DNA from 2 places in the Bradyrhizobium sp. CCBAU 45389 genome. Region 1 is predicted to be linked to the other one. Evidence: riboswitches for the same ligand, from Rfam matches in the RefSeq annotation. Region 1 holds a riboswitch; the other holds the start of a gene.
The links. A riboswitch is a leader RNA that binds a small molecule or an ion and turns the genes downstream of it on or off. The one in region 1 is predicted to bind S-adenosylmethionine.
Positions count from the first base shown of each region.

Region 2: another riboswitch for S-adenosylmethionine. It lies ahead of XH79_RS08935 (O-succinylhomoserine sulfhydrylase); the one in region 1 lies ahead of metX (homoserine O-acetyltransferase MetX).

Region 1 covers NZ_LBIY01000086.1:61,287-69,338, reverse strand. Annotated here, with positions in the region: gene metW (methionine biosynthesis protein MetW) at 1-585, opposite strand, end outside; gene metX (homoserine O-acetyltransferase MetX) at 587-1,789, opposite strand; SAM riboswitch at 1,880-1,959, opposite strand; gene XH79_RS16330 (chorismate mutase) at 2,152-3,000, shown strand; gene XH79_RS16325 (pyridoxal phosphate-dependent aminotransferase) at 3,036-4,133, shown strand; gene XH79_RS16320 (prephenate/arogenate dehydrogenase family protein) at 4,130-5,068, shown strand; gene XH79_RS16315 (DUF2125 domain-containing protein) at 5,187-6,371, opposite strand; gene XH79_RS16310 (gamma-glutamylcyclotransferase) at 6,482-7,090, shown strand; gene XH79_RS16305 (lysophospholipid acyltransferase family protein) at 7,188-7,961, opposite strand; gene XH79_RS16300 (YdcF family protein) at 7,997-8,052, opposite strand, start outside.
Region 2 covers NZ_LBIY01000073.1:28,886-36,937, forward strand. Annotated here, with positions in the region: gene XH79_RS08930 (SGNH/GDSL hydrolase family protein) at 1-874, shown strand, start outside; gene XH79_RS08935 (O-succinylhomoserine sulfhydrylase) at 1,067-2,254, opposite strand; SAM riboswitch at 2,329-2,408, opposite strand; gene XH79_RS08940 (2'-deoxycytidine 5'-triphosphate deaminase) at 2,519-3,625, shown strand; gene XH79_RS08945 (PAS domain-containing protein) at 3,740-4,141, shown strand; gene XH79_RS08950 (hypothetical protein) at 4,359-5,411, shown strand; gene XH79_RS08955 (MATE family efflux transporter) at 5,578-7,023, shown strand; gene XH79_RS08960 (hypothetical protein) at 7,087-7,851, shown strand; gene XH79_RS08965 (hypothetical protein) at 7,961-8,052, opposite strand, start outside.

The sequences.
Region 1 (8,052 bases):
CGGGACCGGGCGGCCATAGAGATCGAGCGCCACCGAGCGCTCCATCTTGACGTTGATCGCGTCGCAGAGCTCGACGAAATCCTTGATGGTGCAGAAGTGGATATTGGCGGTGTCGTACCAGGTCGCGGGCAGGTTCTCCGTGCGCGGCATGTGGCCGCCGATCAGGAGCTGCAGTCGCATCTTCCAGAAGCCGAAATTCGGGAACGACACGATGGCGCGGCGGCCGATGCGCAGCAGATTCTCCAGCACGACCTTCGGCTGCCGCGTCGCCTGCAGCGTCTGCGACAGGATCACGTAGTCGAAGGCATCATCGGGATAGTTGACGAGGTCGGTGTCGGCGTCGCCCTGCACCACCGCGAGGCCCTTGGCGACGCAGCGGTTGACGCCCTCGCGCGACAGCTCGATGCCGCGGCCGTCGATGCCGCGGGCCTCGAGCAGCTGAAGCAGGTCGCCGTCGCCGCAGCCGACGTCGAGCACTTTCGAGCCCGGCTTGACCATCTCGGCCATCAGCAGATGGTCGGCGCGAGCCTGGCCGGACTGCCCGGCCGCAACGCCGCCCAGCGGCAGCACTTCCTGCACCGACATCCTAGCTACCCCCGCCATTCAGTCCGCGCGCCTTGCCGGCCGATTGCAGGAAGGCGCGGGAGATGTCGAAAAACTCAGGCACGTCGAGCAGGAAGGCGTCGTGGCCGCGATCGGTCTCGATCTCGGCAAACGACACCCGCGCGCTCGAGGCGTTCAGCGCATGCACCAGCGCGCGCGATTCCGAGGTCGGAAACAGCCAGTCGCTGGTGAAGGAGACGACGCAGAAACGGGTCTGGATGCCGGCGAACGCCTTCGCCAGCACGCCGTCATGGTCGGCGGCGATGTCGAAATAGTCCATCGCGCGCGTCAGATAGAGATAGGCGTTGGCGTCGAAGCGCTCGACGAAGGACGAACCCTGGTAGCGCAGATAGGACTCGACCTGGAAGTCGGCGTCGAACGAGAAGGTCGGCAGCTCGCGATCCTGCATGCGCCGGCCGAACTTCCGGTGCAGCGCGGCGTCGGAGAGATAGGTGATGTGCGCCGCCATCCGCGCCACCGCGAGGCCGCGATGCGGATGGATGCCGCGGTCGGCATAGCCGCCGTTGTGCCAGTCGGGATCGGCCATCACGGCCTGGCGGCCGAGCTCGTGGAACGCGATGTTCTGCGCCGAATGCCGCGTCGAGCAGGCGATCGCCAGCGCGGAGAACACGCGCTCGGGATAGGCCGCAGTCCATTGCAGCACCTGCATGCCGCCCATCGAGCCACCGACCACGGCAAACAGCGTGTCGATGCCGAGCCGGTCGATCAGCATCGCCTGCGCGCGCACCATGTCCGGAATGGTGATGACGGGGAATTCCAGCCCCCACACCTTGCCGGTGGCGGGATTGATCGAGGCGGGCCCGGTCGAGCCCATGCAGCCGCCGATCACGTTGGAGCAGATGATGAAGTACCTGTCGGGATCGAGCGGCCGGCCCGGGCCGACCAGGGTCTCCCACCAGCCGGGCTTGCCGGTGACGGGATGCACATTGGCGACGTGCTGGTCGCCGGTCAGCGCATGACAGATCAGGATCGCGTTGGAGCGATCGGCGTTGAGCTCACCATAGGTCTGGTAGGCGATCTGGAACGGGGCGAGATCGACGCCGCAATCGAGCGGCAACGGCTGCTCGGTGCCGAAATGCGCGATGAGCGAGCTCGGATGATCCACTTCGTGCGACCGATCGTCGGCACTGATCGCGGGGCTCGGAATCGACTTGACGCCAACCATCTGACCATCGACCTCGTTTGCGATCGGACTTCAGACCGCATTGACATCAGGCCATGAAAAACCCGGCCTGAACGATAGGTTCGGCCGGGATCGGAAGCGTCCCCGGCCTGTTTAGCGAGTTTTTTAACGTGGCTGCAAGCCGGCCGGCTCAAATGACCACGGAACAGGCAAAAACCTACCGGCTTGGACGGTTTTCGTCAAGTCGCGGCCCGGATGAGCCAAATTCGTCCCCTGGCGCGTCAGCCGAAAGGGCCGTCATTTCTCTTTGCTTTCGCGGCCCTGACTGCCTAATCAAGACATCGATCGCAGCGGACCGGCTCGGCTGGCCCGCATTGGAACGCCTCTCAACAGTCCTGTCAGATATGTCCCAACGTCCGCCCGCGCCACCATCATTGCAGGAATTGCGCAAGGAAATCGATGCGATCGACGAGGGCATGCATCGCCTGCTGATGCAGCGCGGCGACATCATCGACCGCCTGATCCAGGTGAAGCAGACCCAGGAGGTCGGCTCGGCGTTCCGCCCCGCGCGCGAGGCCTCCATGATGCGCGAGATCGTGCAGCGTCATCGCGGCATCCTGCCGCTCGACACCGTCGAGAGCATCTGGCGCGTCATCATCTCGACCTTCACCTATGTGCAGGCGCCGTTCTCCGTGCATGCCGACATCTCGGTGAGCGAGCCCGCGATGCGCGATTCCGTGCGCTTCCATTTCGGCTTCACGGTGCCCTACGTCGCGCATTTCAGCGCGCAGGCCGCGGTCGAGGCGGTGGCGAAATCCAAGGGCGACCTGGCGCTGGTCTCGGCAACGTCCAGCCGCACGCCGTGGTGGCTGGAATTGGAAGCACAAGGCGCGCCGAAGATCATCGCGCGCATGCCCTTCGTCGAGCGCGCCGACCATCCGGCGTCACTGCCCGTGTTCGCGATCTCACGCGTCGCCGACAGCGCCGTGGTGACGGAGGTCGAGACCTTCAGCGTGCGGGTCTCCGGGTGGAACGCCGAGGTCGCGCGGGCGCTGTCGCCGCTTGCCGACATCGTGGCGGTGCCCGATACCGCCTTCGACGGCGCGGCGCTGCTGGTCTCGGTCACGAGCGACACCAGCATCGACAAGATCAGGGCTGCCCTGATCGAAGCGGGGGCCTCGGTGCGCTCCACGGCCCTCGTCGGCAGCCACGCAACGCGCTATACGGTGGCCCCGACCGGGTCGAAATCGTAAATCGCGTACCGCCTAAAGCCTATCCGGAGTTGAAGATGTCCCGCCCCGTGCCGAACCCCGGCATTCTCGATATTGCGCCCTACACGCCCGGCAAGACCCCGGTGCCGGAGCCGGGCCGCAAGGTGTTCAAGCTCTCGGCCAACGAGACGCCGTTCGGGCCCTCGCCCAAGGCGATCGAAGCCTTCAAGAATGTGGCGGATCATCTGGAAGACTATCCGGAGGGCACCTCGCGCGTGCTGCGCGAAGCGATCGGCCGTTCGTTCGGGCTCGATCCGAACCGCATCATCTGCGGCGCGGGTTCGGACGAGATCCTCAACCTGCTCGCCCACACCTATCTCGGCCAGGGCGACGAGGCGATCTCCACCACCCACGGCTTCCTGGTCTATCCGATAGCGACCATGGCGGTCGCCGCCAAAAACGTGATCGCGGAGGAAACCAACCTCACCTGCAACGTCGACGCCATCCTGAAGGCGGTGACGCCGAAGACGAAGCTGGTCTGGCTCGCCAACCCCAACAATCCGACCGGCACCTACATCCCGTTCGACGAGGTCAAGCGGCTGCGCGCCGGCCTGCCCTCGCACGTGCTGCTGGTGCTGGATGCCGCCTATTGCGACTACGTCTCGCGCAACGATTACGAGATGGGGATCGAGCTCGTCGCCACCACCGAGAACACGGTGGTGACGCACACCTTCTCCAAGATCCACGGCCTTGCCGCGCTGCGCATCGGCTGGATGTTCGGGCCTGAGCACATCATCGACGCGGTCAACCGTATCCGCGGTCCCTTCAACGTGTCGACGCCGGCGATGTATGCCGCGGTCGCCGCGATCGAGGACACCGCGCATCAGGCGATGTCGAAGCAGTTCACCGAAACCTGGCGCAACTGGCTCACCGAGGAGATCACCAGGCTCGGCCTGAAGGTGACGCCGAGCGTTGCCAATTTCGTGCTGATCCACTTCCCGACCGACAAGGGCAGGACCTCAGACGATGCCGACGCCTTCCTCACCAAACGCGGCCTCGTGCTGCGCGCGCTGAAGAATTACGGCCTGCCGCATTCCCTGCGCATGACCATCGGCACTGAAGAGGCCAACCGCCTCGTCGTCGATGCCTTGCGCGACTTCGTGGCCGGCAAATGAGCGTGAACCCGCACTTCCAGCGCGTCGCCCTGATCGGCTTCGGCCTGATCGGCGGCTCGATCGCGCGCGCTGCGAAGCTCCAGGGCCTGGCTTCCGAGATCGTCACCACCGCGCGCTCGGAGAAGACGCGCGCGCGGGTGATCGAGCTCGGCATTGTCGACCAGGTGGTGGCGACCAATGCGGAAGCGGTGAAGGACGCCGACCTCGTCATCCTCTGCATTCCCGTCGGGGCCTACGGACCGGTGGCGCAGGAGATCGCGCCGCATCTGAAGCCCGGCGCGATCATCTCCGACGTCGGCTCGGTGAAGGGCGCCATCGTCAGGGACATGGCACCGCACCTGCCGAAGACGGTCCATTTCGTGCCGGCGCATCCGGTCGCGGGCACCGAGCATTCGGGCCCCGATTCCGGCTTCGCCGAGCTCTTCATCAACCGCTGGTGCATCCTGACGCCGCCGGAGGGCACCGACACGGAGGCCGTCGCTCACTTGCGCGCCTTCTGGGCGGCGATGGGCGCCAAGGTCGAGGTGATGACGCCGGATCACCATGATCTGGTGCTCGCGATCACCAGCCATCTGCCGCATCTGATCGCCTACACCATCGTCGGTACCGCCGACGAGCTGGCGCAGGTGACGGAGTCCGAGGTGATCAAGTTCTCCGCCGGCGGCTTCCGCGACTTCACCCGCATCGCGGCCTCCGATCCGACGATGTGGCGCGACGTATTCCTTGCCAACAAGGAAGCGGTGCTGGAGATGCTCGGCACCTTCACCGAGGATCTCGCCAAGCTGACGCGCGCGATCCGCCGCGGCGACGGCGAGGCGCTGTTCGATCACTTCACCCGCACCCGTGCCATCCGCCGCGGCATCGTCGAGATCGGCCAGGATTCGGCGGCAGCCGATTTCGGCCGCCAGCACGGGCAGCTCGAGAAGAAGCCGTAGCTCCTGTCATTCCGGGGCGCCCGAAGGGCGAGCCCGGAATCCATTGGGCCACAGCGCACGGGGTGAAATGGATTCCGGGTTCGATGCTACGCATCGCCCCGGAATGACGACACATCAATCAATATAGCGGCGGGATCTGGCCGACCTTCACCGGTCCGAGCAGCACCGCGCCGTCGACGAACTTCAGCGGGAAGCTGCGCGCCTTCTTGCCCTCGAGCGTGCTCTCGGTGCCGATCGAGTTGATGCCGGCCGCAACGCCGGCGTTGGCGTTCTGCTTGATGACCTTGCCGAGGCCGGGAACAGCGCGGTCGAGCGCACCAAAGAGATTGTTGAGGTCCTGCGACTTCACGCCGGGCGCGACGCGATCCAGCGTTGCCTGCGGCACGCCCTCTTCCAGCAGCTTCTCGATGCCGAGCGCCGGGATCACGCGCTCGAGGCCGGTCACCGTCATCTGCAGCTCGCCATCGAGTCGGCCATTGGCCGACAGGCCGAGCGTGCCGGCCGCGACCGCTATCATCTCGCCCTGCTGGATCCGCGACTGCACGATCTCGATATGGCCGCCCGCGGCCTGGATCTCGCGGAAGCGCTGCGGCCAGGGCTTTGGCGTGAGGTCGGAAAGGCCGGTGATCTTGGCGCGCGTGTCGGCCTCGAACGGCTCGGCGAGCAAGGGATGAACGCCCTGGATACTGCCTTGCGCGACGTGGAGCACGGTCTCGATCACGGGATGATCCGCCGGCGAACCGTCCGCGAGGCGGCCATGCAGTTCGACCTGTTTTGCGCGCGCGAGCGGCACCTGCACCGGGCCATCAACGCGGTTGATGCTGGGATCGTCGAACACGAGGGAGGCGCGCTCCGGCACGGCGGGCAGGCCGAACACGCTGCTGCGGCCCTTGCTCCAGTTGACCACGAAGGTGTTCTGCGTGACCCCGTCGACCAGTGTCGCCGGTGCCGAGAACTCTGCGATCACGAGCTTGGGATCATAGACCTGGGCGACGACCAGGATGTTGTCGAGCCTGGCCGTGAACGGCGTCTTGCTAGCATTCTGCGAGACCAGGGCGACGCTGGCGCCGGAACATTGGACCTCGAAGCGGAACGGGAAGCCCGCGATCGAGCGCTTGGCGCAATCATAGATGCGGCCGGACTTGGCCTCCTGCGCGCGCCAGGCATCTGCGGCGGTCTCGGCCTGCGACGCGGCATAGAACCAGAAGCAGGTCCACGCGACGGCGAGGATCAGCAGGAGAACGGGTGCGATGAAAAGGCCCCAACGGGAGCGGCGGCCTGTGGCAACGGTCATATCGGACATGCGGCGACCCTTTGGCCCCAGATTCAGGCAAATGTAAGCGGGGCTGGCCCCCGACGAAAGACTGAGAATCCGCTTCGCTTGGAGCCTTCATTCTGGTAGCCGTGCCCGAAATGTCCGAAATCACCCTCCCCTCCGTCACGAATGCCAAGGGCGACCTCTGGGTGTTCGGCTACGGCTCGCTGATGTGGCGGCCGGGCTTCGAATTCGAGGAGCGCGTCCCGGCCCGGCTGGTCGGCGAGCATCGCGCGCTCTGCGTCTATTCCTTCGTGCATCGCGGCACGCCCGAGAAGCCGGGCCTGGTGCTCGGGCTCGACCGTGGCGGCGCCTGCCGCGGCATCGCCTTCCGCGTCGCCGAAAAGCACCGTGCCGACGTGGTCGCCTATTTGCGCGAACGCGAGCAGGTGACGTCGGTCTATCGCGAGGTGATGCGCTCGGTATGGCTGGAGAACGATGCGCGCCAGCGCGTCTCGGCGCTCGCCTATGTCGTCGACCGCGGCCATGTGCAATATGCCGGACGCCTGTCGCTTGCCGACCAGCACCGCCACGTCGTCCAGGGCCATGGCCAGTCCGGCGCCAACCGCGACTATGTGACGGCAACGGTGAAAGCCATCGAGGCCGAAGGTTTTCGCGACACGCAATTGCATCAGCTCGCGACGATGCTGCATGGTGATGCGCATCCCCTGCACGCGCCTGCTCCCGAAGATCGAGAGAGCCGCTAAAGCGCGATGAGATTTGGATGAATCGTCATCGCGCTTTAGGTTGTTGTTTGCGCATGATCTTTCCGGAAAACCGCTTCGCACTTTTCCGGATCATGCTTTAGCTCTCCGAGGGAGCGTAGCTCGGCGCGCTGCCGATCAATTGCTCCTGCTCTTTGCGGCCGGCTTCGACGAGGCGAACGGTCGCGTCTTCGATCACCGTCTGCACGCGGGAAAGAAACTCATCCTTCGGCAGGCCTGATGGCAGCGGAGCGAGGAACTCGACGACGAGCGTGCCCGGATAGCGCATGAAGGTACGGCGCGGCCAGAACAGGCCGGAATTGAGCGCGATCGGCAGGCACGGCACGCCGCAGGACGAATAGATCTGAGCGAAGCCGGTCTTGTAGTCGGGCGGAGCGCCCGGCGCGCGGCGCGTGCCTTCCGGAAAGATCACGAGCTGCTTTCCGCTGCGCACCGCCTCGCGCGCCCGCCGCGTCATGTCCAGCAGCGCCTTCACGCCGGCATTGCGGTCGATCGCGATCATCCCAGTCTTGACCAGGAACTGGCCGAACACCGGAATCTGCATGAGCTGGCGCTTGAGGATGAAGATCGGGCGGTTGAAGAAGCCCGGCAGCACGAAGGTCTCCCAGAACGACTGGTGCTTCGCTGCGATCACCAGCGGCCCCTGCGGGATGTTCTCGACACCCCGGAATTCCACCTTGATGTTGCAGATCACGCGCATCAGGACCAGCGTCGCCTTCGCCCACCATTGCGCGACCGTCAGCATGGCACGCGGCGGCAACGCGAAGGTCGGCAGCGCCACGATCGCGAGGCACACCAGCACGGCATAGAACAGCACGTTGAACACGAGCGAACGCAGGAAAATCAGAAACATCGACGATCCGATTAGTTTGCCGATCAGTTTGCCAGTCAATTGGCCTGGGCGGTGGCGGGCCGCTTCGGTTGCTGGCCTGCAGGCTGCTCCG
Region 2 (8,052 bases), on a different contig from region 1:
GCAAGCGCCGGCGCAAACCGCTAATCCCGCTCCCGCATCGCCCGCCCAGACCACGGTCGCCGTGACGTCCCCCGAGCAGCGCGGCATCACCGCGCGCGCCATCGACAAGGTGAAGCAGGTCGCGAAGTCCGCCGGCGACATCTTCAGTCGCGTGCCCTGCCTGCCGCCGAAGGGCGGCTCGAAGACGATGGGCTCGCTGCCGCATGTCGCCGCCAAGCTCGTCGCCGGCAAGCCCGTCGTGATCGTCGCGTTCGGCTCGTCGTCGACCGCCGGCTATGGTGCGAGCTCCCCCGATTTCAACTATCCGAACCGTCTCGCCGCGCAGCTGCGCCGGCACTATCCGAGCGCCGACATCACCGTCGTCAATGCCGGCGTCGGCGGCGAGGACGCGCCCGAGATGATGAAGCGTCTTCAGACGCAGGTGATCGACGTGCATCCGGACATGGTGATCTGGCAGGTCGGCACCAACGCCGTGCTGCGCAATCTCGATCCCGGCGACACCGCAAAACTGGTCGAGGAGGGCATCTCCCACATCCAGGCCGCTGGCGGCGCCGACATCGTGCTGGTCGATCCGCAATATTCGCCGGCCGTCAACCAGCGCAAGGAGAGCGCCGGCAAGATGGTCAAGCTGCTCGGCAAGGTCGCCGAGCTGCGCCACGTCGGTATCTTCCCGCGTTTCGAGGTGATGCGCGACTGGCACGAGAACCAATCGATCCCGGTCGAGAGCTTCGTCATCGCCGACGGCCTGCACATGAACGATTGGGGCTATGCCTGCTTCGCCCAGCTCCTCGGTGACGACATCATCCGCTCCGTCGGCCAGATCAAGCTAGGGGTGAACGTGCCGACGGATGTGAGGACGTATCGGCCGATGTAGCTCTGCTTTACCCTCCCCTGGAGGGGGAGGGTCGATCGCGCGCAGCGCGAGCGGGGTGGGGTGATCTCTCCATTCGGGCCGTGCCTTGGGCAAAGGCGCGCTCTTCGCGCGCCGTGCCCACTATCTATCGGCATTGAGATCGTGATTGGTGGGCACGCTTCGCTTTGCCCACCCTACGAGACCTCGATCGCCTCACGCCTTCTCCAGCGCCGCCGTCAGATCCTCGATCAGATCGTCCGCATGCTCCAGCCCCGCCGAGAAGCGGATGAATCCCTCGCTGATGCCGAGCGCGGCGCGGTCTTCCGGCTTGAGGCGCTGATGCGTCGTGGTGGCCGGATGCGTGACGAGGCTCTTGGCGTCGCCGAGATTGTTCGAGATCTTCGCAAGCTTCAGCTCGTTGAGCACGCGGAACGCCGCCGCCTTGCCGCCCTTCACCTCGAAGCCGACCAGCGTCGAGCCGCCGCGCATCTGCTTCTTCACGAGAGCCGCCTGCGGGTGATCGGCGCGGCCGGGATAGACCAGCCGCGATATCTTCGGATGGCTCGCCAGCACCTCGGCGATACGCGCGGCGGTGTCGGTCTGCGCGCGCACGCGCACGCCCAGCGTCTCCAGGCCCTTGAGCAGGACCCAGGCGTTGAACGGCGAGATCGAGGGGCCGGTCTGGCGCATGAAATTGTGGAGGTGCTCGGAGATGAAGGCTTCCGAGGACAGGATGATGCCGCCCAGACACCGGCCCTGGCCGTCGATGTGCTTGGTCGCGGAGTAGACGACGACGTCGGCCCCGAGCGCGAGCGGGCTCTGCCAGATCGGCGTCGCGAACACGTTGTCGACCACGAGCCGCGCGCCGCCGCTGTGCGCGATCTCGGCAATGAAGGGGATGTCGAGCACATCGAGCGTCGGATTGGTCGGGCTCTCCAGGAAGAACGTCTTGGTGTTGGGCCTCAGCGCGCGCTGCCACTGGTCGAGATCGAGCCCGTCCACCAGCGTGGTCTCGATGCCGTAGCGCGGGAGCAGATCCTGAATCACGTAGAGGCACGAGCCGAACAGGGCGCGCGAGGCGACCACGTGATCGCCGGCTTTCAGCGGCGCCAGGATCGCGGTCGTCACCGCGGCCATGCCGGTTGCCGCCGAGCGGGCGGCTTCGGCGCCTTCGAGCTCGATCATGCGGCGCTCGAACATCGCAATGGTCGGGTTCGAATAACGCGAATAGATAAAGCCGGGGTCCTCGCCCTTGAACCGCGCCTCGCACTCCTCGGCGCTGTTGTAGACATAGCCCTGCGTCAGGAACAGCGCCTCCGACGTCTCGCCATATTGCGAGCGCAGGGTGCCGGAATGGACCAGGCGGGTTTCGGGGCGGTAAGCAGCAGGCGACTTCGACATAGGACCCTCCGACATGACCGTTTCGTCGAAAACGGTCACAAAAAAACCGGCCTGGACAAAACCACGGGCCGGGATCACAGAGGTCCCCGGCCTGTTTAGCGACTTATTTAACGTGGCTGCAAGCCGGCCGGCTCAAATCACCACGGGATAAGTGATGCTCATATTCCGCAATGGCCTTTCCGTCAAGGCGTCCATCGGATAGCCGTAAAAGGCTAGTATTTCCTGCATGTCCGGATGCGTTTGACCCCTGATGAGGACCCCCGGTTGAGCTTTTCGATCGCCGCCGACGCCAATGGTATCCTGCCCGACCGCATGATCGCGGCGATGGCGGAGGCAGGTCTCATCCTGCCCGCATACGATTTCGTCGAAAGCCAGATCCAGCCGGCGAGCCTCGACCTGCGCCTCGGCGACATCGCCTATCGCGTCCGCGCCAGCTTCCTGCCCGGCCCCGGCGCCACCGTCGCCGAGCGCATCGACGAATTGAAGCTGCACGAGTTCAGCCTCGCCGACGGCGCGGTGCTGGAGACCAACTGCGTCTACATCGTGCCGCTGCTCGAGAGCCTCGCGCTGCCGCCGGAAATCGTCGCGGCGGCGAACCCGAAAAGCTCGACCGGCCGCCTCGACGTCTTCACCCGCGTCATCGCCGACGGCACCCGCCGCTTCGACATGATCGGCGCCGGCTATCACGGCCCGCTCTATGCCGAGATCAGCCCGAAGACGTTTCCGGTGCTGGTGCGCGAGGGCTCGCGCCTGTCGCAGGTGCGCTTCCGCACTGGGGACGCCATCCTCAACGCCGACGAGCTCGATGGCTTGCATGCCGCCGAGCGTCTCGTCGACATCGACGATGCCGATCTCTCCGGCGGCGTCGCCGTCTCCGTCGATCTCTCGGGCGAGAAAGCCAATGGCTTCGTCGGTTATCGCGCCAAGCGCCACACCGGCGTCGTCGACGTCGATCGCCGTGCCGGCTACGCGGTGGAAGATTTCTGGGAGCCGATCGCGGCCCGTCCCGACGGCAGCCTGATCCTCGATCCCGGCGAGTTCTACATTCTCGCCTCCAAGGAAGCCGTGCAGGTGCCGCCTGATTACGCCGCGGAGATGGTGCCGTTCGATCCCTTGGTCGGCGAATTCCGCGTGCACTATGCCGGCTTCTTCGATCCCGGCTTCGGCTATGCCGGCGCCGGCGGGCAGGGCGCGCGCGCCGTGCTGGAGGTGCGCTCGCGCGAAGTGCCGTTCATCCTCGAGCACGGCCAGATTGTCGGCCGTCTCGTCTATGAAAAGATGCTGGCGCGCCCCGACGCGATGTACGGCCAGCGCATCGGTTCCAACTACCAGGCGCAGGGCCTCAAACTATCGAAGCATTTTCGGGTGTAGCCCGATCCTGTAGCCCGGATGGAGCGCAAGCGTAATCCGGGACTCTCTCGCTTGTGGGATCGATCCCGGATTACGCTTCGCTCCATCCGGGCTACATTCGGGCGAGGTGGCGAGATGACCGATCAATCCCAACTCGACGCAAACATCCTCAACGACGTCGCGGACGCACTGATCTGTTCGGATCGCTCCGGCACGATCACGCGGTGGAATCGCGCCTCGACAGCGCTGTTCGGCTTCACCGCCGATGAAGCGCTCGGCCAGAATCTCGATCTGATCATTCCCGAGCATCTCCGCGCCGCGCACTGGAAGGGTTTCGAGGCCGCACTCGCGAGCGGCACGATGAAGCTTGCAGGTAAGCCGACGCTGACCCGCGCGCTGCACAAGAGCGGCCGCAAGCTCTACATCGAGATGACGTTCGCGCTGGTGCGCGACATTGATGGCGCAATACAGGGATCGGTGGCGATGGCCCGCGACGTCACCGAACGCGTCGAGCGCGAGCGTGCTGCTAGAGCATGATCCGGAAAAGTGTGCAGCGGTTTTCCGAAAAGATCATGCTCAAACAATAACCTAAAGCGCGATGATGATTCGTCCCAATCTCATCGCGCTTTAGGCCTGCGCAAAATTCGTGATGCGGAATTGCCGGGGCCCCGTGCAGGGGCCCTTGCACGCAGGTCAGGTTGCCTGTCACCGGACGCAGTGACACACTCGATCGCAACAACGATCGGGAGTGAACATGACCACGCCAGCGGACACCGCGCAGGAAGCCCAATGGAAGCGCTGGCGCGCGGTCGCTGATCTCTATCACGCCTATTTCACCGGCCTCATCCTCACCGTCGTCACGCGCCGCGGCACGGCGGATGCGGCCGAATTCGTCTTTCGCGTGTTCCGCCGCCAGCAGCAGGAGCGCTTCCTGCCAGGGCTCAAGAAGCTCGGCATCGACCATCTGCCGCCGGCGGTGGCTGCAGCGCAATATCACTATCTCTCCAACTGGATCGGCGGCGTGCATGTCGAGTGCATGTACGAGAGCGACCGCAAAGCCTGGATCCGCTATCCGCCGCCGCGCTGGATCTGGAAGGGTACCGCGATCTGCGGCGTGCCGGGCGAGGTCTCGCGCGCGATGCTGCGCGGCTGGCACGCCAACAACGGCGCAGCCCTCGGCGATCTCCGCCTCGGCTTCGTCTGCACCAAGCAGAGCGTCGACGGCCAGGACGGGCTCGAAGGTTACTATCACCAGTACGGCCACCCGCTTGAGCTCGATCAGCGCCTCGTGTTCGCGCGGCATCTGGAGGCGCCGATGTTCGACGCTGCGACCGCGCCGGCATTGCCGGTCGCGAGCTGGCCGAAGCCGCGGCTGGAAAAAGCCTATCGCAACTACGCGATGGAATATGTCCGCACCGCCGCGCCCGTGATGGTGCAGCTGTTCGGCCCGGAGGATGCCGGCTATCTGCTGCGCCTCACCGGCAAGCTGATCGGGATGCAATATTTCGACGAGGTTGCAGCGGCGCTGTCGATGACCCGCGGCGGCGCATGCGAGTTCGCATCGTTCCTCAACGCGCTGTTCGCCGCGCAGGATGACGCAGCCGAGATGGCGCAGTCCGAAGGCGGGTTCGAGCTCCGCCAGCAGAGCTGGAAGCTGATGGACGACGTCGCCGACTATCACCGCGCCTGTGCCAAGGTGCTGGAGGGATTGTTCGAAGGGCTCGCCGCAGGTTGCGGCCGACACATCGGCGTGCAGATGCGTCCGAGCGCGGGCGGCCGCCCGCCGCTGGTCTGGACGATCGGCTAATTCCACCCGTTGGAATGCGCTGCCGCAGGGCACGCCTGCATCAGGCGCAGGAGGAATCGGCAATCGCCGTGCTAACAAGCCCCTGCCGCGCCTTTCGCGCGAACGAAGCCATTGGCACACCAAATGATTGCCGCGCCGCAAATGGCGCCTGCGTCCGGGAGAGGACATGTCCGACATCGCCGAGATCCCGGTCGATGAGCAAGAGCGCCCGCTGCCGCCGCCGCCGCGTCCCGTGCGGAGCGCGCTGACCGACGGGCCGATCCTGCGCACGCTGCTCGGACTCGCCTGGCCGAACGTGATCGCGCTGTCGGCCGGCACCTGTACCGTGATCGCGGAGACCTCCTATATCGGCCGGCTCGGCGTCGAGGCGCTGGCCGCGATGGCGCTGGTGTTTCCGACAGTGATCCTGACCATGACGATGTCGGGCGGCGCTATGGGCGGCGCGGTTGCTTCAGCCATCGCACGCGCGCTCGGCGCCGGCGATCGCGAGCGCGCCGGCACGCTCGCCGCGCATGCGCTGCTGATCGGCATCAGCTTCGGTCTCGTCTTCATGCTGGGCATGTTGATCTATGGCCCCACGGTGCTCGAAATGCTCGGCGGCCGCGGCGATGTGCTGACGCATGCGATCGCCTACACGCAGGTGTTCTTCGGCGGCGCCGTGCTGCCCTGGCTGCTCAACACCATGGCGGGCATCCTGCGCGGCACCGGCAACATGAAGCTGCCGTCGTTCCTGATCCTCAACTCCGCGGCCTGGCAGATCGTGCTCGGCGGCACGCTCGGCCTCGGGCTCGGTCCGGTGCCGCAGCTCGGCATGCGCGGCGTCGCGGCCGGCGCACTGATCGCCTATTGCATGAACATCTCGATCATGGGCTGGTACCTGTTCTCGGGCCGCGCCCGCGTCGTTCCGAAGCTGCGCGGCCTGCGCATCCAATGGGCGATGTTCTTCGACATCCTCAAGGTCGGCGCCATCGCCTGCTTCTCGCCGCTGCAATCGGTGCTGACGATCTCGATCTTCACCCACATGCTGGCGAAGTTCGGCACGGCGATCCTAGCCGGATACGGCATCGGCGCGCGGCTGGAATTTCTGCTGACCTCGATCGCGTTCTCGTTCGGCATCGCCTCGGTGCCGATGGTCGGCATGGCCATCGGCGCCGGCCGCATCGCGCGTGCCCGGCGCATCGCCTGGATCGCAGGCGCGAGCGCGTTCGTCGCCGTCGGTGCGCCGGCATGCCTCGTCGCGCTGTTCCCCGATCTCTGGGTCAACATCTTCACGGATAGTGCGACCGTGCGCGCCACCAGCCATCAATATCTGTCCACGGTGGCGCCGTTCTACGCCTTCATCGGACTGGCCTCGACGATGTATTTCTCCTCGCAAGGTGCGGCGAAGGTGATCGGCCCGGTGCTGGCGCAGACCGCGCGGCTGATCTACATCTCGGCGGTCGGCTGGTGGTTGCTGACGCACGAGGCCACCGCGCAGAGCTTCTTCTGGCTGGCCGCGAGTTCGATGGTCGTGCTCGGCCTGCTGTCCTGCTCCAGCGTCGTGCTGACGCGCTGGGGACCGCGCGAGGGCAAGCCCGCGATCAGGCCGGCTCTGTCCGGCGCGGCGGATTAGGACGCGCGCCGGATTTTTGTTTCTGAATGTTTCCATCGGTTGCTTGGCAATGCGCGGTAACCGATGCCGCGCCATGCCGAAGGCTCCGCGCCAGCTCCTGGCGACAACTTCGCCGCGAGTTCATCAGCACGGAAAGCCACCATGACCTCGATTTCGTCGCTCTCCTCCCATCACCACACATCGCCGTTGCAGCGACTGCAGGATGAACTGCAGGCGGAAGTCAGTTCCGGCGCGATCAGCTCGTCCGATCAGACGGCGCTGTCGTCAGCGCTCAGCGACATCGATTCCGCCCTGCAGTCGAGCAGCGCGAGCGATCAGTCCAGCGGCAGCAAATTGTCGCCCGACGAGTTCGCGTCCAAGATCGACGATCTCATCCAGCAGGAAGTCTCGAACGGCAAGCTGACCGACGAGCAGGCCACCGAGCTGCAAGGTGTGTTCAAGGCCGCGTTCTCCCATGGTCCGGGTGGACCGGGCGGCGCAGGTGGACCGCCGCCCGGGCCGCCGCCGGATGGTGGCGCTTCGGCGGCCAGTGGCACCGACAGTTCATCGAGCGGCAATCCGCTGGTGGATCTGCTGCAGCAATTCCTTCAGTCGCTGACGAACTCGTCGACCGATTCGACCTCGTCCAGCACGACCGGATCGAGCGACACGACGACCGAGAGCAGCACAGATAGTTCGTCCAGCACCACGTCCGCGACGGAGTTGCTGCAGCAATTTCTCCAATCACTGAAAGACGCGTTCGCCGACCACACGTACGACGCGGGATCGACCGACGCTGCGACTGCAACCGCTTCGGTGTCCGGCGTCCTTCTCAACGACCGGGTCTGATAGCCCCGACGCATCACGCCCCTGACCCGGTGCAACCATCCTTCGTGCCCCCGAAGGGTGGTTGCTTCGTTGCCGGAGTTGCCACGCGGCAGCAGCCAGTGCGTACAGTCTAGCGATGCTTGTGGCGGCGATGGCCGCCGCCGCCCACATTGGCGAGCCGCATCAGTTGCGGGATCATCGCCATCATGTCGCCGCCGCCCA